DNA from 4 places in the Saccharopolyspora sp. ASAGF58 genome. Region 2 is predicted to be linked to each of the others. Evidence: riboswitches for the same ligand, from Rfam matches in the RefSeq annotation. Region 2 holds a riboswitch; each other region holds the start of a gene.

Evidence for each region. Region 2 has a riboswitch for thiamine pyrophosphate ahead of FDZ84_RS36480 (cytosine permease). Riboswitches for the same ligand answer to the same signal wherever they lie in the genome.
Region 1: linked by a shared signal. The riboswitch ahead of thiO (glycine oxidase ThiO) and the one ahead of FDZ84_RS36480 (cytosine permease) in region 2 are both predicted to bind thiamine pyrophosphate.
Region 3: linked by a shared signal. The riboswitch ahead of thiD (bifunctional hydroxymethylpyrimidine kinase/phosphomethylpyrimidine kinase) and the one ahead of FDZ84_RS36480 (cytosine permease) in region 2 are both predicted to bind thiamine pyrophosphate.
Region 4: linked by a shared signal. The riboswitch ahead of thiC (phosphomethylpyrimidine synthase ThiC) and the one ahead of FDZ84_RS36480 (cytosine permease) in region 2 are both predicted to bind thiamine pyrophosphate.

The regions. Positions count from the first base shown of each region.
Region 1 is NZ_CP040605.1:3,019,948-3,024,924, reverse strand. Features, by position in the region: gene FDZ84_RS14310 (FUSC family protein) at 1-958, shown strand, start outside; gene FDZ84_RS14305 (thiazole synthase) at 1,257-2,021, opposite strand; gene thiS (sulfur carrier protein ThiS) at 2,171-2,371, opposite strand; partial or broken gene thiO (glycine oxidase ThiO) at 2,359-3,489, opposite strand; TPP riboswitch at 3,477-3,582, opposite strand; gene thiE (thiamine phosphate synthase) at 3,705-4,376, shown strand; gene FDZ84_RS14285 (S1 family peptidase) at 4,473-4,977, opposite strand, start outside.
Region 2 is NZ_CP040605.1:7,789,270-7,794,246, forward strand. Features, by position in the region: gene ispH (4-hydroxy-3-methylbut-2-enyl diphosphate reductase) at 6-932, shown strand; gene FDZ84_RS36480 (cytosine permease) at 1,055-2,383, opposite strand; TPP riboswitch at 2,374-2,487, opposite strand; gene FDZ84_RS41420 (helicase HerA-like domain-containing protein) at 2,498-2,707, opposite strand; gene FDZ84_RS36490 (VOC family protein) at 2,777-3,169, shown strand; gene FDZ84_RS36495 (nuclear transport factor 2 family protein) at 3,382-3,753, shown strand; gene FDZ84_RS36500 (SGNH/GDSL hydrolase family protein) at 3,893-4,678, shown strand; gene FDZ84_RS36505 (xanthine dehydrogenase family protein molybdopterin-binding subunit) at 4,894-4,977, opposite strand, start outside.
Region 3 is NZ_CP040605.1:3,779,008-3,783,984, forward strand. Features, by position in the region: gene FDZ84_RS18070 (hypothetical protein) at 17-316, opposite strand; gene FDZ84_RS18075 (hypothetical protein) at 421-1,164, opposite strand; TPP riboswitch at 1,332-1,427, shown strand; gene thiD (bifunctional hydroxymethylpyrimidine kinase/phosphomethylpyrimidine kinase) at 1,415-2,212, shown strand; gene tenA (thiaminase II) at 2,314-3,024, shown strand; gene FDZ84_RS18090 (polysaccharide pyruvyl transferase family protein) at 3,316-4,431, opposite strand; gene FDZ84_RS18095 (DUF2218 domain-containing protein) at 4,549-4,731, shown strand; gene FDZ84_RS18100 (hypothetical protein) at 4,909-4,977, opposite strand, start outside.
Region 4 is NZ_CP040605.1:3,026,738-3,031,714, forward strand. Features, by position in the region: gene thiD (bifunctional hydroxymethylpyrimidine kinase/phosphomethylpyrimidine kinase) at 1-254, opposite strand, end outside; gene thiC (phosphomethylpyrimidine synthase ThiC) at 496-2,145, opposite strand; TPP riboswitch at 2,132-2,254, opposite strand; gene FDZ84_RS14325 (Uma2 family endonuclease) at 2,383-2,991, shown strand; gene FDZ84_RS14330 (peptide deformylase) at 2,992-3,570, opposite strand; gene FDZ84_RS40650 (DUF3263 domain-containing protein) at 3,741-4,196, shown strand; gene FDZ84_RS14340 (LytR C-terminal domain-containing protein) at 4,196-4,825, shown strand.

The sequences.
Region 1 (4,977 bases), 3.3 Mb from region 2:
CGCGCTGCGCTGCACCCTCGCGGTCGCCTTCGGCATGGTGATCGTCCTGCTGCTGCGCGACCCCTCGGCGTCCAGCCTGCTGCTCGCGCTGTACGTGGTGCTGCAGCCGGCGGCGCGGGACAGCATGACCGGCGCGTTGGAGCGGACCGGTGGCGCGGTGCTCGGCGTGACCGCGCTGGCCGTGCTGATCACCCTGCTGCCGGGGACATTCCTGCTGGTGCCGCTGGTGATCGGCGGCATGCTGCTGAACATGACGCGGCTGCGCGCGGACTACCAGGCGCTGCTCGGCTGCCTGATCGTGGTGACCGTCGTCGACCAGGCGATGCGGCTGGACCGACCGCTGGTGAACGTGGGCATCAGCTTCGCGGCGAACACCGCGGTCGGAGCGGCCATCGCGCTGAGCGTCGGCTACGTCAGCTACCTGGTCCTGCCCAGCAGCATCCTGCCGGACGTGCGCGGCGCGGTGCGGTCCACGGTGTGGGCGGTGTCCGAGCTGCTGCGTAGCGTGCGAGCGGCCGGGCAGGGCGTCGACCTGCCCGTGGCGCTGCAGGCGGCGAACGTGCTGGCGCTGCGGCGCACCCAGGACCTGCTGGGCATGCCGGCAATGCTCGACGGGACCGGTGAGGAGACCGACGACGACCGCGCGACGCGTGCGGCGGCCATCGCGCTCGACGCGTTGCGACAGGACGTCGCGACGCTCGCGTTCCGGCCGGAGGCCGAGCAGGCGGTCGCGGTTCCGGCGCTGCGCGCGGTGGACGACCTGCTGGGCGGCAAGCCGACCGCGAAGATCCCGGACGTGCCGACGGGCAGCGCCCCGGCGACGGAGCTGCTGGCGAGCTCGCTGGTGGAGAACGCCCTGCACGCCCGCCAGGCGATCGACCGGACCTTCGGCTACGACAGCCCGTGGAAGAGCTACACGATCAGCTTCGTCCGCCCCGAACGCCTCCACATCCGCTGACCCGGGTACCGAACCCGGGTCGTGCGTGTCGTGGTGCCTGCACCTCGCGCGCGACGTCTCCCCCTGCGGGGGAGGCGTTTCCAACTCGGACGGGATTGATCCCCGGCTTGCGGTTCCTACCGTCGCAGCATGGGATCTGATCGCCCGCGATGCCGGCCCGCGTACGCGGTGGCGGTGCTTTTCCTCGGTTATGCGGCGGGGAAGGCGGTTTTCGCCTGGCAGGCCCGGCTCGGTTTCCCGGGCGGCCCGGCCCTGGCCGGAACCGGTGAGCCGGTCCCGGCCAGCCAGCGCCTCCCGCTCACTCCAGGGGTCGGCCGGGACTGGAGGCCTGGGCCCAGAAGCGCTTCGGGATTCGGCCCGCCAGGGACGCCAGGCGGCCGCCCTCGACCGCCGCTCGCATCGCCGCCGCCATGCGCTCCGGGTCCTGGGCGCGGGTCACCGCCGTGGCCAGGAGGACCGCGGAGCAGCCGAGCTCCATCGCCAGCGCCGCGTCCGAGGCCGTGCCGATGCCCGCGTCCAGCACGATCGGCACCGACGCGCGGGAGACGATCATCTCGATGTTGTGCGGGTTCCGGATGCCAAGGCCGGTGCCGATCGGCGAACCGAGCGGCATAACCGCCGCGCAGCCGGCCTCCTCCAGCTTCAGCGCCAGCACCGGGTCGTCGTTGGTGTAGGCGAGCACCACGAAGCCCTGGTCGACCAGCTGTTCCGCGGCGTCGAGCAGCTCCACCGGATCGGGCAGCAGGGTGTCCTCGTCGGCGACGACCTCCAGCTTGACCCAGTTCGTCTCCAGCGCCTCCCGCGCCAGCTGCGCGGTCAGCACGGCCTCAGCCGCCGTCCGGCAGCCCGCCGTGTTCGGCAATGCTTCGATGCCGAGCTTGCGCAGCAGGTCGAGCACCCCGGTGCCGCCGCCGGCGTCGGCGCGGCGCATCGCCACGGTCGTCAGCTCGGTTCCGGACGCGATCAGCGCGCGCTCCAGGACCGCGAGGTTCGTCGCCCCTCCGGTCCCGGTGATCAGCCGCGAACCGAACTCGCGGCCGGCGATCACCAACGGGTCGTCCATGACTCTCCTAACGACGGGTTCGGGTGGCGCGGGAACCGATGCCCGGTTCGATGCGCTTCTTCTGCTTCGCAAGGGGTCGGTTCGGGTTGGACCGCAACCTTTCCGGCTTTCCGGTTGGACGCCCCTCCTCCGGGTGGGGCGGAGCCACGTCACCCTCCTTGCACTGCGGTGAGGACCTCGATGGTGGCATCGGGGCTCAGCGTGGTGTCCGGCCACACGGCACGCGGCACCACCGAACCGTCCAGCGCCACGGCCACGCCCCGGTGGGGCACCCCGAATTCCTGCAGCACCGCCGCGAGCGTTGCGTCGGCGGCTACCTGCCGGGTCTCCCCATTGATCACGACGTGCACTGCTGTCCTCCCCATCGGCTCGGATCGGCGGCCTTGATCTCGGTGGCGGGCTCCTCGCCGTGCAGCAGCGCGAGCACCGCCTCGACGGTGACCGGGGCGAGCAGGAAGCCGCCGCGGTGATGCCCGGTGGCCGCCAGCACACCGGGTTCCAGCCAGCCGAGCACCGGCAGGTTGTCGTCGGTGCTCGGGCGCAGCCCGGCCGCGGCCTCGACGAGCTGGTACTCGGCGATGCCCGGCATCAGCCGCTCGGCGTCGGCGATCAGGTCTCGCACCCCGCCCACGGTGACCTCGGTGTCGAACCCGACCTCGTACTGGGTGGCGCCGAGCACCAGCCCGCCGCCGTCGCGCGGCACCAGGTAGGTCTGCCGGCCGCGCACCGGGCCGCGGATCGTGCGGCTGGGCGGCGGCAGCGCCGTGGGCCGCGCGCGCAGGCGGAGGATTTCGCCCTTCACCGGCCGGATCCGGTCCTTCAGCGCGGGGTGCAGCGCGCCCGAGTGGACGCCCGCCGCGATCACCACGACATCGCAGTCCACAGTGGAATCTTCGAGCTCCACCGCGCCGGGCCGGACCCGCTTCGCGTTCGCCGCGACGAAATCGACGCCCGCCGCAGCGGCGGCCGCGCGCAGCGCAGCCAGCGCGAGGCGGTTGTCGACCGCGAGGTCGCCCGGCACCTCAAGCCCACCGCGCACCGCCGGCCCCAGGGACGGCTCCAGGCGTCGCACATCCCGGCTGGTCAGGCGGGTGACGGTGCGGCCGAGCCGGGCGAGGTAGTCGACGAGGCTGTCCAGCTCGGCCCGGTCGGCGCTGTCCACGCCGACGACCAGGGTTCCCTCGCGGCGCAATCCGGAAGGCAGGCCGGAGGCTTGACCGAGTTCGCCGGCGAAAGCCGGCCACAGCCGCAGCGACGCCTCGCCCAGTTCCAGCAGTTCCTCTTCGCCGGGCCACGCCTCGGCGATCGGCGCCAGCATCCCGCCGGCCACGTTGGACGCCCCGGACGCCGGTTCGGCGTCGACGAGCTGCACCCGGTGTCCCGCGGCGGCTGCGCGCCAGGCCACGGACATGCCGATCACGCCGCCTCCTACGACGACGACGTGCTTCTTCCGTTCTTCAGACACTCCACGCTCCCTGCGCCGGCATGACCCGGATCAGGTTCGACGGTCGGGGCCAACGCCCCCTCTCAGCCCGGTACCCGGACTCCCGTGCTCACCGAGGACCACCGTACCGGGCGAGGATTGCGACGTCAGGGCGAGGTCGAGCAATTTTCACGATGCCCGGGGCGTGAGCGCCGAAAGCGCGTACGGCGGCCGCGCCGCAGGGGGCTACCCTGTGGAACATGCCTGGATTGGACGGCTTCGGCATCCGCGCCCGCCTCGACGAGTCGCGGCTGTACCTGTGCACCGACGCGCGCACCGAGCGCGGTGATCTCGCGGAGTTCGCGGACGCGGCCTTGGCCGGCGGGGTCGACATCATCCAGCTGCGGGACAAGCAACCGAACGGCGCTCCGCTGGAGGCCCGCCACGAGCTGGCGGCGCTGGAGGTGCTGGCCGAGGCCTGCGTGCGGCACGGCGCGCTGCTCGCGGTGAACGACCGCGCGGACGTGGCGATGGCCGCCGAGGCCGACATCCTGCACCTCGGGCAGGACGACCTGCCGGTGGAGATCGCCCGGCGCATCGTCGGCGAGCACGTCGCGATCGGCCGGTCCACGCACGACGTGGTGCAGGCCGATGCCGCGGCCATCGAACCCGGCGTGGACTACTTCTGCACCGGTCCAGTGTGGACGACCCCGACCAAGCCGGGGCGCCAGGCGGCCGGGCTCGGCCTGGTGGAGCACGCCGCGGAGCACCGCGGGCACGGTCGGCCGTGGTTCGCGATCGGCGGCATCGGCCCGGACAACCTCGACGAGGCCCTCAAGGCCGGGGCGGAGCGGATCGTCGTGGTCCGCGCGATCACCCGAGCCGAGGACCCAAGGGCGGCGGCCCGCGAACTCCGCGACCACCTGGGCTGAGACCCGCCGATCACGCGGTCCGCACCGGACGTCCACCTGGGAGTACCCCGGACATGACGCGGCCCCCGGCCGATCGCCGGGGGCCGGTCGGGGGCGTTACTGGGTGAGCAAGCTCAGGCCGTAGGCCTGGAGGATCTCGTTCACCGGCTGGAAGTAGGTCGTGCCGCCGGAGCTGCAGTTGCCCGAACCGCCGGAGGTCACGCCCTGGGCCTGGTTGCCGGACAGCCACGAACCACCGGAGTCACCTGGCTCGGCGCAGACGTCGGTGCGAGTCAGGCCGGTCACGGTGCCCTGCGGGTACTGCACGGTCTGGTTCTTGGCCTGCACCGAACCGCAGTGCCAGCCCGTGGTGGAACCGGAGCGGCAGATGGACGCGCCCACGGCGGACTCGGTGGAGCCGGCCACGCTGACGTTGCTGCCGTTGTACTGGTTCACCAGCGGCTGCGGGGTCTCGCCGGATCCGACCCGGACCCAGCCGTAGTCGTTGTCCGGGAACGACGAGCCCTCGAACTGGCCGGTGGGCTGCGACGTGGTGTCGCCCTCGTTGCCGCAGTGCCCGGCGGTCACGAAGCCGCCCTGCACCGAGAACCCGACCGAACAG
Region 2 (4,977 bases):
CAGTCATGCCGAGTCAACAGCGCACGGTGCTGCTCGCCGCACCGCGCTCGTTCTGCGCCGGGGTCGACCGCGCCATCGAGATCGTGGAGCAGGCGCTCGCGCTCCGCGGCGGCCCGATCTACGTGCGCAAGCAGATCGTGCACAACACGCACGTGGTGGCCGATCTGGAGAGCCGGGGCGCGGTGTTCGTCGACGAGCTCGACGCGGTGCCCGACGGCGCCACCGTGGTCTTCTCGGCGCACGGAGTTTCCCCTGCCGTGCGGGAGGAAGCGCAGCGGCGGGGCCTGGCGGTCATCGACGTGACCTGCCCGCTGGTGGCGAAGGTGCACGCCGAGGTGCGGCGGTTCGCAGGGCGCGGCGACACCCTGGTGCTCATCGGCCACAGTGGACACGAGGAGGTGGAGGGCACGCTCGGCGAGGCGCCCGACCAGACGGTGCTGGTGGAATCCGTCGAGGACGTCGGCGAGATCGAGGTGCCGGACCCGAGGCGGGTGTCCTACCTGACGCAGACCACCCTCGCCGTGGACGAGACGGCGGACATCGTCGCCGCGCTGCGGCGCCGCTTCCCGGCCGTCCGTGGGCCGTCCTCGAAGGACATCTGCTATGCCAGCACCAATCGGCAGGACGCGCTGTCGGCGATCGCCGGGGAGTGCGACCTGGTGCTGGTGATCGGCTCGGCGAACTCGTCGAACTCGAAGCGCCTGGTGGAGCTGGCCCGCCGCCAGGGCACCGCCGCCCACCTGATCGACGACGTCACCGACATCCAGCCCGCATGGCTCACCGGCGCCGAGACGATCGGCCTCACTGCGGGAGCCTCGGCTCCGCCGGGCCTGGTCGAGGACGTCATCGACCACCTCGAACCGGCCACGGTCATCGAGCACGAGACGACCCGCGAAGAGATCCGCTTCGGCCTGCCAGCCACACTCCGCTGAACGGGTTGCCAGGGCGATGGACCGGAACCCGGGAAATGGGTCCACGTGCAGATGGGTGTTGATCAGCGGACGAGCAGTTGGTTGAGGGGCACCCACGACCTTCGCCACGGTTGCCCCTGAACTCAGCTTTCCTCGGTGCGGCGGCGGAAGGCTCCGATGATCGCAGCCGCGAGGGCCGCCACGAGGAATGAGGTGAGGGCAGCGCTCATCCACGTCGGTACCGTGAAGCCGAGCGCGTCCCGCACACCCGTCCACAGCCGGCTCCACCAGCCTAGCTCACCCGGGTTGATCAGCTGGAACGCCGAGAAGCCGAGCAGCCAGGCCAGCAGCATGCCCCAGCGGGACGGGGCCTGCGCGGACAGGTCCCAGTCGCGGCGGCGGGCGTGCCCGAAGTAGTCCACCGCGAGCACGCCGAACATCGGCACGAACACCGAGCCGATCAGCAGCAGGAAGTTCGAGAACTGGGCGATGTCCAGGGTCAGCGCGAGCAGCGTGATCACCGCGCCGATGACCAGGCACAGCACCCGGCGGTCCGCGCTGGGCCGCAGGTTCTGGATGGAGACCGCGGTCGAGTAGGTGTTGGCGAAGGACTGGTCGACCTCGCGCAGCACCAGGATCCCGAAGAAGATCACCCCGAGCGGCACCGCCAGCAGCGGGTCGAACGCCTTGTCGGCATCGCCCGCGACCAGCGCCAACCCGAGCAGCCCCAGCAGGTAGCAGGCGATCTGGGTGACTGAATAGCCCACCGTCGCGGCGGTGAACGCGCCGGTCGCAGACTTCGAGTGCCGCGAGTAGTCCGAGGCGACCGGGATCCAGGACACCGCGACCGCCAGCGCGGCGTCCGCACCCGGCCAGAACCCCTGCCAGGAACCGGTGTTCATGTCCGGCAGCGGGTGGCTAACCAGCAGTTGGACGAAGAAGTACACCATCGCGATCGCCACCGCGATGCTGACGTAGCGCCGCAGCAGGCGCAGCGCGCCGAGCGGGCGCAGCGAGAGCGCGGTGGTCACCGCCCCGGCCAGCACCACGTACAACCACCGCGGGCCGCCACCGAACAGTGCCTCCGCGCCCTGCGCGATCACCAGCAGCTCGAAGGTGCCCCAGCCGACCAGCTGCAGGGCGTTCAGCACGGTCGGCAGGTATGACAGCTTGGTGCCGAAAAGGCCGCGCAGCAACATCATCGCGGGCGCCCCGGTGCGCGCCCCGGGGATCGCCGAAATGCCGACCATAATGCTGCCGATCACGGTGCCCACCACGCACGCGGTGACGGCGGCCGTGAAGGACAGCTGCGGCACTCCGCTCGGCGCGAGCACGGCCAGCGCCCCGCTGAACCCGAGCAGGCTCACCCCGAGATTGCCCCAGAACGCGCCCTGGTCGAGCACGCCCAGCGTCTTGGGCGCCGGTTCGTCCAGGGTGTGCGGAACTTCGGCACGATCGACGTCCAGCGCCATCAACAGCTCCCTACGCCGGCATTATCCGGACAGGTTCTGCGGTCGGTGGCGCGTGCGGTGCCACCCTCTCAGCCCGGTACGCCCGAGCTCCCGCGTGGATAAGTCGGAGGCACCTTACCCCGACGAGGTGACCGATGTCAGGTGGGCCCGATCACCTGCGGCGGTTGCTTCGGGCGGCTCCGGCGCGGCGACCTTCTTCGCCAGCAGTTCGTAGGCGGATTCCCGATCGACGGCCTGCTCGTACTTTCCGCGAAAATCGGACGACGCCGCGGCGGCCCGCACCCGGACGAGCGATGCCTGAACCGGTCCGGCTGCGGTTCCCATTGACCTCGACCTTGGTCTAACTCCTAGCCTCGGGAGTAGCGCAGCACGACGAGGAAAGCGAGCAAACCCATGGCCGTCCAACTCAACCACACGATCGTCGCCACTTCCGACAAGATCGCCAACGCGCGGTTCGTCGCCGACCTGCTGGGGCTACCCCAACCGGAACCCTTCGGGCCGTTCATGTGCGTCCAGACCAGCAACGACGTCACGCTGGACTACCTGGAGACCGGCGAGGAGATCAACCCGCAGCACTACGCGTTCCTGGTCACCGAAGGCGAGTTCGACGAGATCTTCTCGCGGATCCAGGCGCAGGACCTGCCGTACTGGGCGGACCCGGGGCACCACGAGGCGGGGCGGATCAACACCCGGGACGGTGGGCGCGGCGTCTACTTCGACGACCCCGACGGCCACGTCCTGGAGATCCTCACCCGCCCCTACGGCAGCGGCGACCAATCCAGCTGACCCACCACCTGGCCATGTCAGGACCCGCGACCGTATTGGCCTCTACTGAGGCGTTTTAAAGGTGCGGGTTGAGGCGAACGGACAGTGCGCCGTATATCGAGGCGAACAGGCCGTTCGCTTCCGCAGCCGTGAACGTTGCGCTGCTGGGGTTTCCGGAGCCTGCGCTTGCGCGTTGCGGATGCCAGACTCTTCAGATCATGGACTGGGAGCGAGTGCTTGCGTGGGTTGGCGGGTACGAGCGGGCGTGGCGGACGCCCGGCGTTGACGTGCTCGCGGAGATCTTCACCTTGGACGCGACGTACCAGCAGGCCCCGTACCTCGAGCCCGTTGTGGGGCTCGACGCCATCGGACGGATGTGGGAGGCCGAGCGCGTCGGGCCCGACGAGGAGTTCCGGCTGACGAGCAGCCCGGTGGCGCTCGAAGGCGACACCGCTGTCGTCCGGGTGGAGGCCCGCTACGGCGGCCCGGTGCCCCAGGAGTACCGGGACCTGTGGATCGTGCGGTTCGCCCCGGACGGGAAGTGCCTGGCCTTCGAAGAATGGCCCTTCTGGCCGGACAAGGACTACCGCGCCGAACCCCGCTGACGCGCCGATTCTTCGCCAAGCGGTCGCCGGATAGTCACCGCCGCCTCACCGCCGCAGGAGGCTCGGCGATCACCATGCTCACGTGCAGGACGCGATCACGGCGGGCCCGCCCGGCCCGCGACGAACACGGACCCTGGCGGTGCTCGGCGATTCTGTCGCCGTGGGCATGGGCGATCCGGTAGTCGGCGGGTGGCGCGGGTTCGCGCCGCTGCTGGCCGAAGCGCTCGGCGCCACGGAGGTGGCGAACGTGGCATCGAGCGGGGCGCGCGTCGCAGCCGTGCGCGACGCCCAGTTGCCCGCCGCCCTCCGCGCCGCGCCGGATGCGGCCGTGGTGATGGTCGGCATGAACGACACGATGCGCTCCGACTTCGACGCCCGACGGCTGCGGCGGCAGCTCAACGACGTCGTGCGCGCGCTCACCGCCGCGGGCGCGACCGTCGTGACGATCCGTTACCACGACCACGGCCGGGTCTTCCGGTTGCCCGGGCCGCTGCGGAGGGCACTGGCCAGGCGTATCAAGGAGCTCAACCGGATCTTGGACGCCGTCGCCGAGACGCATGCCGTCGCTGTGGTGGACCTGGACCGGTTGCCGGGCGCCTACAGCCCGGCAACGTGGAGCGTCGACCGCTTGCACCCGTCCGAACTCGGGCACCGGATGCTCGCGGCGGCCTTCGCCGACCGGTTCGCGGCAGCCGGGTTGGCCGTGCCCGGCGAGGTCTCGCTGGAATGCTCCGGGGGCGCGCGGGTCAGCGGCTTCGACCACCTGCGGTGGCTACTCGCCAAGGGCCTGCCGTGGCTGCTCGGGCGCGGTCACGACCTGCTCTGGTTTTCCTTGCGGACCCTGCTGGACGCCGTGCTGGGCAAGCGGCGAACCGGACCGCATCTGTCCATTGAGGACCGGCGCCCAGAGGGGAAAACCGGCTGAGCGCGTAGCCGGTTTCATCGGGCGAGTTCTCGGTACCGATCGACCGATCGGCGCATGCCGTGACCTGGGTCGGCGTCGTAGGTGCCATCCGGGTTGCGCAGGCCGAACGCGTTGGACTTACACGAATCGGGGATCCCGGAGTCCAGGCGGCGTCTGAGGTTGCGCTACCCGCACCGCCACGCAGGACGGGCCTGGAAACGGCCGCTACAACAGGGTCAGGTCAGGAACCTGTCCAGGGTGATGGGCAGGTCCCGGACCCGGATTCCGGTTGCGTGGTGCGCCGCGTTGGCTATCGCCGC
Region 3 (4,977 bases), 4.0 Mb from region 2:
GCGCTCACGAGGGGATTCATTCCATTGCGGCGGCCACCACGATCGCGTCGCGCAGGGCAGCGCGAAGTCTGCCGACCTCCAGCGGGGAAAGCACCGCGGTCTCGCCCGCTGGAGCGATCACCACCACGTTCCCCTGGTTGATCAACACCGACATGTCACGACGTCTGCCGGCGACATCGCGGCAGCTCACGTGCCACTGCCTGGCGGGCTCCACGTTCCCAGCCTCCCTGTTGCAGTCCGCGCGCTCTGCCTCCCGCGCGCGGTTGTTGATCGAGGGACGCAGCTGGACGCGCACCGTGACGGCGGTTCTGCGCATAAGCCACCCGAAAACTTCAGGTTTACCCCTGGTAAGGGGAACCGATACGCAGAGTGTCCGCAATTTCAATTGAAACTGCGGACACGGGCGGGGTCGGCCGGTCTTCAGACCGGGCGGACCACCAGGCCGTTCGGTTCGGCGGTGAAGGTGACCGCGGCTTCCTCGAAGTCGGCGATCGGCAGCTCATCGCGCACCAGCCGGTGCGGCGCGTCGAAGGCCTCGACCCGGATCTCGCGGGTGGTCAGCGTCCGCTCCGGGAAGTCCGCGCCGCCGACCTGGACCTGCAGCTCGCCGCCCTGCACCGTCATGGTCAGCCAACCGCCGGGCACCGTCAGCTGCTCACCGTCGGAGGTCAGGACCAGCCGGCTGGCACCGGGGTTCTCGGCGCGCACGGCGACGTGCGAGATCGCGACGTCGCGCTGGCCGGAGTCGCCGGCCAGCGCGATCACGTCCCGCTTGACCTCCTCGGCGGGGCCGTCCCCGGGCTTCGGCGCGAGCACCGGGGCGCGCAGTTCGGCGGCCACCCGGTAGGGCTGCCACGATCCGGCGCCGATCAGGTTGACCACCGCGGTGATCTCGACGTCGGCCAGCAGCCGGTCGCTGCCGGGAGCCGGAGTCACTTCGACCGCGGCGACGTCGCGCCGGTTCAGCAACTCGCGCAGCGCCTTCGCGCGCTGCCTGCTGTTGCGGTCGAATCCGCGGGTGATCGCCACCGTCCCCGAACCGGCGGCCGCCACGGCGGCTTCGGTCAGGTCCGCCAGCGGGGCCCAGATCCGGGCGGGATCCTCCGGCCGGGGCTGCCGGCGGGAACGGGCGAAACTCGGGGCATCGGTCGTGGTTTCCATCATCAACCACTTTAGTCCGCGGCGAAGGGTTGCCTGGCCTGCCGGTGGTGACCTTCACGGTGTGAATTCGATCGCTGTGCCGGGTCGGGCGCCGGGCGAGCGGCCGTGCGCCTGATCGACTGAGGGCGCCGAGGGCGTGGTCGCGCGGCGGTCCCGGTTGTTAGGTTGGTGGCAGTGACGCGGGGTGCCTGGGCTGCCGGGCTGAGAACAGACCCGTTGAACCTGACCTAGCTCGTACTAGCGGAGGGACGTCATGGTTCCCAATGTGCTGACCATCGCAGGCACCGACCCCAGCGGCGGCGCCGGTGTGCAAGCCGATCTGAAGACCTTCTCCGCGCACGGCGCCTACGGCATGTCCGTGATCACCGCGCTGGTCGCGCAGACCACCACCGGTGTTTCCGAGGTCCACGAGGTGCCGCCGGAGTTCATCACCGCGCAGCTGGTAACGCTGCTCGACGACGTGCGGGTGGACGCGGTCAAGATCGGCATGCTGGCCAACGCCGAGGTGATCCGCGCGGTGATCGGGGTCCTCGACCGCTACTCGCCGCCGCACGTCGTGCTGGACCCGGTGATGGTCGCCAAGAGCGGTGACCGGCTGCTCGCGCCGGAGGCGGTCAGCGTGCTGCGCGACGAGCTGTTGCCGCGCGTGGACCTGATCACCCCGAACCTGCCCGAGACCGCCGATCTGCTGGGCGAGCCGGAGATCACCGACCCCAACGACATGCCCGCGCAGGCCGAGCGGCTGGCCAGGCTGGGCGCGAAGCAGGTGCTGCTAAAGGGCGGTCACCTCGACGGCCGGTCCAGCGTGGACCTGCTCTACGGCGAAGGGATCGCCGAGTTCCTGTCCAGCGAGCGCGTCGTGACCACCAACGACCACGGCACCGGCTGCACGCTGTCGGCCGCGATCGCGGCGCTGCGTCCGCAGCGCGCAGACTGGCTCGACGCGGTGCGCGAGGCCAAGGAGTACCTGACGGAGGCGCTGCGCGCTTCCGACCGGCTCGACGTGGGCCACGGCCACGGCCCGGTGCACCACTTCCACCACTGGTGGTGATCGACGCTCCCCGGTGTCGTGAGCGCTTTTGGTTGCCATAGCGCCGAAAAGTGCTCACGGGGGCCCCGCACCACAGGTCGAGACAGCTACGAGAGGTTCTGATGAGCAAGCTGCCCGCTCCGCCCGCCGACGGTTTCTGCGCCGAGGCTTGGGCGCACACCGCCGATCTGCAGCAGGCGATCGTCGAGCACCCGTTCAACGCCGCGCTCACCGACGGCACCCTGGACCGCGACCGGTTCGCGTTCTACATCGTGCAGGACGCGCGCTACCTGGTCGGTTTCGCGCAGGCGCTGGCGGCCGCCGCGACGCGGGCCGACAACGCCGAGGACGCGGCGTTCTTGGCCGGTGCGTCCCAGGGCGCACTGGTCGAGGAGCGCCGGCTGCACGCCGGTTACGTCGCGGAGTTCGGCCTTACCGACGCCGAGATTGCCGGGGTCGACACGTCCCCGTCCTGCCTGGCCTACACCTCGTACCTGCGGGCGACCGCGCTGACCGAGCCGTATCCGGTGCTGCTGGCGGCGATCCTGCCGTGCTTCTGGGTGTACCAGCACGTGGGCACCGCGATCCTGGAAGCCACCGGTGGTGCCGAAGATCATCCGTACCGGGCGTGGATCCAGACCTATGCCGACGACGAGTTCGCCGAGGCGGTGCTGACCGCGCGCGACCTCACCGACCGGGTCGCCAAGGGAGCCGACGCCGAGACCCGGCAGCGGATGCTCGACGCGTTCACCCGAGCGACTGAGTACGAGTGGCTGTTCTGGAACAGCGCTTGGATCAAGGAGGAGTGGCAGACTTCGCGATTCCTGAACTAATCGCGAAACCCCTTGCAAGGTGGGCAGGAACGCACTTCGGCCCAGTGTGATCCGGTGCACGAACGGGGCCGTAACGAATCGCGAGCCGAAGCGATTCTCCCAGCGAGACGCCCGTCCGGGCGGGGACTTGGATGTGGGTTCTTCCCACCGTAGACGGAGTTTCGACGACAGTGGGCAATTCTATTCTGATTGTTCTGATGGGCATGCTGGTGCCCGTGTTAGCGGCTGCGCCGTTCTACCTCGCCGACCGCCGTCGGGAGCAGCAGGATGCCGTCGAGGGCGATGAATAGGTCAGCCCCCGTAGATCTTCTTCGCGAGTTCTTCCTTGCCCCGCTTGAGTTCCTGCAACGTATTGGCGGCGAATCCACGGCTGGTCGGCATGGCCGGGATCCGCAGGCCTTCGCTGAGCGTCCAGCCGGAGCCGCAGTCGATCAGCGACCGGTGCTTGTTGGTGTAGTAGCCGGAGTTGATCGACACCGCGACCCCGTGCGCTCCGGCCGCGGCCGCCATCAGGTGCACGTGGAACCGGCTGGACAGCCAGCGCTGCCCGGCCGCCGCGGGCAGCCCGTCGGCCATGATCTCGGAGAACGGGTAGAAGCGGGCGCCCGGTAGGTCGTGTTCCACCAGCGCGAAGACCTCGCGGTCCACGCGTGGGATGCCTTCGACGAAGCCGACTTGCTCGGGGCGCACGCCCCATTCGCCCAGCGTGTCCAACAGGAATCCGGCGAGCGCGGGCACCGAATCGTCGAGCAGGTCCGACTGCAGGCACACCATGACCTCGCGCAGGTCGTCGTCCCGGTACATCCCGGGTTCGACCCCGAAGAACATGTCGTCGCCGGTGTGCGAGGTGGCGCTGGACAGCGCCGCCGACGGCTCGTCGCGCACGTCGACGACCTCGAACTGCGCGGCGAGGTTGCGCAGCAGCGGTTCCGCTTCGTCGGCGACCGGCGACAGCCCTTGGCCGGTCATCACCGCCCGGCCGCCGGAACGGCGCGTCGCCGCGACCGCGGCCGCGAGCAGGCCGATGTGCCGCGGCCAGATGCCGTTGACGAATCCGCCGCCGACGATGTGCACCAGGTCGGCGCGGGCCGCCAGTTCGATGCCGGCCACCCATCGCGGCGCCAGCCCCGGGTTGTTGAACGCGTGCTGCACGAACGACGCGACCTCCCACGGCCCGTCCGACGGGGCCTCCCAGCACAGCCGCCATAAGGTGTCGGTGAACCGGACCCGCGGATGCAGGTGGCCGAGCAGGACGTCGCTCGGTCCCGGGTTGGGGCAGTCCACCCAGATCTCGCTGTCCGGCGCGACGCGTGCCAGGTGCTTCAACCAGGCGGCGGCGATCAGTTCGTCCCCGTAGTTCGGGTGCCCGGTGGTGGCGACGAGGTAGATGGTGGGGGGCTTCGTCAACGGTGGGGCTCCAGCCTTCGGGGTGCCGAGTCCCTTTCGAACGTAGCAACGACGAAGCCCCGACCGCCGTGCTTGGTGACGTCTCGCACCCCACCGCCACCGCTCGTACCAATTAGGGTGGCTAACTTTACCGGCAGCGGCGTGGGCAGCTGCCTGCTGGTCAACGACTCGGATGTGCTCGCCCTGCGCGCCGAGGCGGAGAACGCCGAGGTGCTCGACCGCGTGCAGGACGTGCTCGGCCGCCACCTCGAGCGCTTCGGTCAGCGCGACGAGCTCAAGGTCAACTGGTCGAACGACTGAGTATTAACAGTCGCGATGATCATGCAGAGGTTGGCGATCGGCATCAGCCGCTTCCTGCCACCAGCGCAGCTCGCGCCACCGCAGGTTCTCATGCGTCGTCATGCATGAGTCGGGGACCCTGGACCGAGAAGGCAGCTGAGGTTCCACTACACGGCTCGCACAACGACCCGGAATTCGCTATTCCTTGCTGATCTCGTCGCGGATGCGGGCCAGACGCTGGCGGGAGCGGTTGAACTTGGCCTCGAA
Region 4 (4,977 bases), 3.3 Mb from region 2:
TCCGAAGCGACCGCGTCGATCTGCGCGGCGACGGTCTCCGGCGGGATCTCCACCAGGCCGGTGACGCCGACGGTGTTCTGCACGGTCACCGCGGTGACCGCGGTCATGCCGTGCACGCCACAGGCGAAAAAGGTGCGCAGGTCCGCGTGCATCCCGGCGCTGCCGCCGGAATCCGATCCGGCGATGGTCAACGCGGTCGGAGGGGCGGTGTCGTTCACGGGCCGAACTTGGTGCCCGGCCGAGATCTCGTGCATCCACCTCATGTTACGGCCCGGCTCCTACGAATCTTCCAGGGTGCGCGCCCCCTCCGTGGACACGATTTCAATGGAAATCGGACCTTCGATTTCAATGGAACTTGCGGATCTCCGGCGTGTCGGTACCCGACACGCCGGAGGCTGTGGACAACCTCCGCAACTTCAATGGAAATCGCGCAGTCCCCCCTTGGCAATCCCCTGAAACCCCCTGCGGGGGGGCGATGGGGGATCTAGTCGGGATCTAGTCGGCGAGCGGGAGGTAGACCTTGCCGCCGGCGCCCGCGAACTCCTCGGACTTCTCCTGCATGCCCGCTTCGATCGCCTCGACGCTCGTCAGGCCTCGCTCCTCGGCGAACCTGCGGATGTCCTGGGTGATCTTCATCGAGCAGAACTTCGGCCCGCACATCGAGCAGAAGTGCGCCGTCTTGGCCGGTTCGGCGGGCAGCGTCTCGTCGTGGAACTCGCGCGCGGTGTCCGGGTCCAGCGACAGGTTGAACTGGTCCGTCCAGCGGAACTCGAACCGCGCCGTGGACAGCGCGTCGTCCCGCTCCTGCGCGCGCGGGTGGCCCTTGGCCAGGTCGGCGGCGTGCGCGGCGATCTTGTAGGTGATCACGCCGGTCTTCACGTCGTCCCGGTTGGGCAGCCCCAGGTGCTCCTTCGGGGTGACGTAGCAGAGCATCGCGGTGCCCGCCTGGGCGATCATCGCCGCGCCGATGCCGGACGTGATGTGGTCGTAGGCGGGGGCGATGTCGGTGGTCAGCGGCCCGAGCGTGTAGAACGGCGCCTCGCCGCACAGCTCCTCTTCCAGCCGCACGTTCTCGGCGATCTTGTGCATCGGGACGTGCCCCGGACCCTCGATCATCACCTGCACGTCGTGCTCCCGGGCGATGTGGGTGAGTTCGCCGAGGGTCTCCAGTTCGGCGAACTGCGCGCGGTCGTTGGCGTCCGCGATGGAGCCGGGCCGCAGGCCGTCGCCGAGGGAGAACGTGACGTCGTAGTCGCGCAGGATCTCGCAGAGCTCGCTGAAGTGCGTGTAGAGGAAGCTCTCCCGGTGGTGCGCCAGGCACCACGCGGCCATGATCGAGCCGCCGCGGGACACGATGCCGGTGACCCGGTTCGCGGTCAGCGGCACATAGCGCAGCAGCACCCCGGCGTGCACGGTCATGTAGTCCACGCCCTGCTCGCACTGCTCGATGACGGTGTCGCGGTAGATTTCCCAGGTCAGCTCGGCCGGATCGCCGTTGACCTTCTCCAGCGCCTGGTAGATCGGCACGGTGCCGATCGGTACCGGCGAGTTGCGCAGGATCCGCTCGCGGGTCTCGTGGATCCGCTTCCCGGTGGACAGGTCCATGACGGTGTCGGCGCCCCACCTGGTGGCCCACACCATCTTCTCCACCTCCTCCTCGACCGAGGAGGTCACCGCGGAGTTGCCGATGTTGGCGTTGACCTTCACCAGGAACTTCTTGCCGATGATCATCGGCTCGCTCTCCGGGTGGCAGCGGTTGGCGGGGATCACCGCCCGGCCGCTGGCCACCTCGTCCCGGACCAGTTCGGCCGGGACGCCTTCGCGGGTCGCGATGTACTCCATCTCCCGCGTGATGACGCCGGCCCTGGCCCAGCCGAGCTGGGTCCGGTGTTCCCGGCCGTCGGTCCACCCCGCCCGCATCCGGTGAAGTCCACTGTGGACGTCAACGTTGGCGTTCTCGTCGGTGTACGGCCCGGAGGTGTCGTACACGTCGAGGTGCTCGCCGTTGGTCAACTCGATGCGGCGGAATGGCACTTGCAGGCCGGATTCGGAGTCCCGGAACACCTTCCGCGAGCCGCTGATCGGCCCGGTGGTGATCTTGGTCCCGTTCTCGGACGCGTTCGGACGCACGTCGGCCACTGCCATCCACTCCCTACGCCGGCATTACCCGGTCAGGTTCGTGCGGTCGGCGGCCCCGGAGTTCTCCAGCCGCCCTCTCAGCCCGCTGTTGGTACGAGCTCCCGCGGTTTTGGTTTGTCGCGGCCCGAGGCTAGCCGGACCCGTCGAACCTGCCAACCCCCGGTCACTCCGATGACGGCAGCGCGGATTGCCGTTAGGCTCATGACCAGGGCGATCGCAACGTTGTCAGGGATGGTGAGTACGGTGCGTGGCGACATCGATACAGGAGGTGACCCAGCTGTGACTGCTGCCCCAGCGTTCGAAACCGCTACCTGGGAAGAGTTGGTCGAAATCTGGCAGAACCTCGACCTTCCCAACGCGGCTTGGCGCGCGGAGATCATCGAAGGAAGGGTTGTGATGACGCCGCCGCCAGAAAACGCGCATAACCTGATTGCGGATGTCGTGCACGGAGAACTGCGCGATTCGATTTCGAAGGAGTGGGCAATTTTTCAGACATCCGGGATCAAGATTCCGGAGCGCAAGAGTTTGTGCACGCCTGATCTCGTGGTGATTCCCAGGAGTGATGTTCCGGCGGGCAAGAGCTCAATCCTCGCAGACAAGGCGTTGCTGGTTGTGGAGATCACATCTCGAGGCAACGCCGATGACGATCGCACGAGGAAGCTTTGGGGTTATGGGCATGCAGGAATTCCTTTGTATCTATTGATCGACAGGTTCGCGTCGGACGGGCCGACGGTGACGTTGTTCTCGCAGCCGACCGGCGGGCGTTATCTCCATCAACACCGCGTAGTTTTCGGTGAGCCTGTCGAGTTGCCCGAGCCGTTCGGCATCACGCTTGACACAAGTCAGTTCTGATCAGTCGTCCTCGGCGAAGGGGTCGCCGTGTTCGGCCGGGTCCCAAGTCAGGCCGGGGATGCCCCAGCCGTTGCGCCGCACCATCTTCTTCGCAGCTCGGGCGTGGCGGCCGACCAGGCGTTCCAGGTAGAGGTGGCCGTCCAGGTGGTCGGTCTCGTGCTGCAGGCAGCGGGCGAAGAAACCGGTCCCCTCGACCTCGATCGGCTTTCCGTCCACATCGGACCCGGTGACCTTCGCCCAGCTCGCCCGGCTGGTCGGGTAGGACTCGCCGGGGACCGACAGGCAGCCCTCCCAGTCGTCGTCCGGGTCGGGCATGGTCTGCGGGATCTCGGCGGTCATCAGTTCGGGGTTGACCACCACGCCGCGGTGCTGGACGCCCGCGTCGTCGGGGCAGTCGTAAACGAACAACCGCAGGTCGATGCCGATCTGGTTGGCCGCCAGCCCGACCCCGTTGGCGGCGGCCATCGTCTCGAACATGTCGTCGACGAGGGTGCGCAGCGCGTCGTCGAACCGCTCCACCGGACGGGTGGGGTTGTGCAGCACCGGGTCGCCGACGACGCAGATCGGGTGAACAGCCATGAGCGGGACTTTAGCGCTTCCGGTGCCTGTTGCGCCGGGGTGCTCCCGCGCGTTGCTGGCAGTGTGATCCGCTCCCGCCGCGAATCCGAGCATGGTGTAATTGAGGGGGAATCACAGCCGTGTGATTCCTGCGAACGCGGGAAGTCCCGAATCGCGAGGCGAGGAGCCAGATGGACGCCGCCCAAATGCTGACTGCGCAGGAGATCGCCCGTCAGTGCGAACAGTTGGCGCGCCTGCAACAACGGCAGGGAACATCTGATCCGGCACCCGGTCGGCCGTTGCGACTCGCCGAGCCGATCACTCAGCCGATCGAGCGGATCGTGGAACCGCCGCCCCAGCCGGTGCCGCCCCAGCCGTCGGCGCCGGACGACGAACTCGACGATCGGGCGAGGGGCATCCTCGCCTTCGAGTCGCAGTGGTGGAAGCGCGAGGGCGTGAAGAAGGAGCGCGCGATCCGCGAGCTGTTCGACATGTCCGCGTCGCGGTACTACCAATTGCTGAACGCGTTGCTGGACAGTCCGGCCGCCGCGCAAGAAGACCTTATGCTGATCAAGAGGCTGCGCAAGGCAAGGGCGGGTAGGCAGCGCGCACGGGCCGCCCAACGACTGGGAATCGAGTTGCACTGATGACTTCAGGGGAACCGTCCACCGGACCCGCCAAGGCCAAGATCATCGGCTTCGGTCTGATCGGGGTCGGTGCGATCGCGGGCGTCGTCGGCATCGTCACGCTGGTTTCCGGCGGCGGCGCGTCGAATTCCGCCCAGCCGCTGCCCCCGGAACCGGGCAACAACCCGCCGGTCATGTCGCTGACCCAGAATCCGCCCGCCGAGTCCGCCGTGGTGCCGCCCGCCACGTCGCAGGTCGCGCCGTCACCGGCCACACAGGACAGCCCGCCGCCCGCGCCGCCTCAGGGCACGCAGAACCAGGACGTACCCGTCGGTTCCGGTAACACGACGACCAAGATCCTGGTGCGGGTCTACAACAACAGCACGATCAGCGGATTGGCGCACCGGGCCGCGGAGGACTTCCGGAGCTCGGGTTACGAGGTGCCGGAGGTCGGCAACTACTCGGCGGGGCTGATCCCCACCACGACGATCTACTTCCGGCCCGGCACCGTCGAGGAGCAGCAGGCACAGGAGATGGCGGTCCGCTTCGGAGCGCGCGCGGAGCCCCGCTTCGAAGGCATCCAGGACGCCACGCCGGGCTTGATCGCCATCATCACCAACGACTACAAGGGCCACGCCAACACCAAGTGACGGTCCCATTCGTTCACCCGGGGTCGTGCCAATTTCGCGAGAAATTGACCGTCGCCCGGGTGAACGTCGATTTCTCACGAAATTGTGCACCCCGAGGGTGACGGGGCGGCGGGTTTCCAGGGTGGCGGTTGCGTTGCGTCACTTCCGGCGAC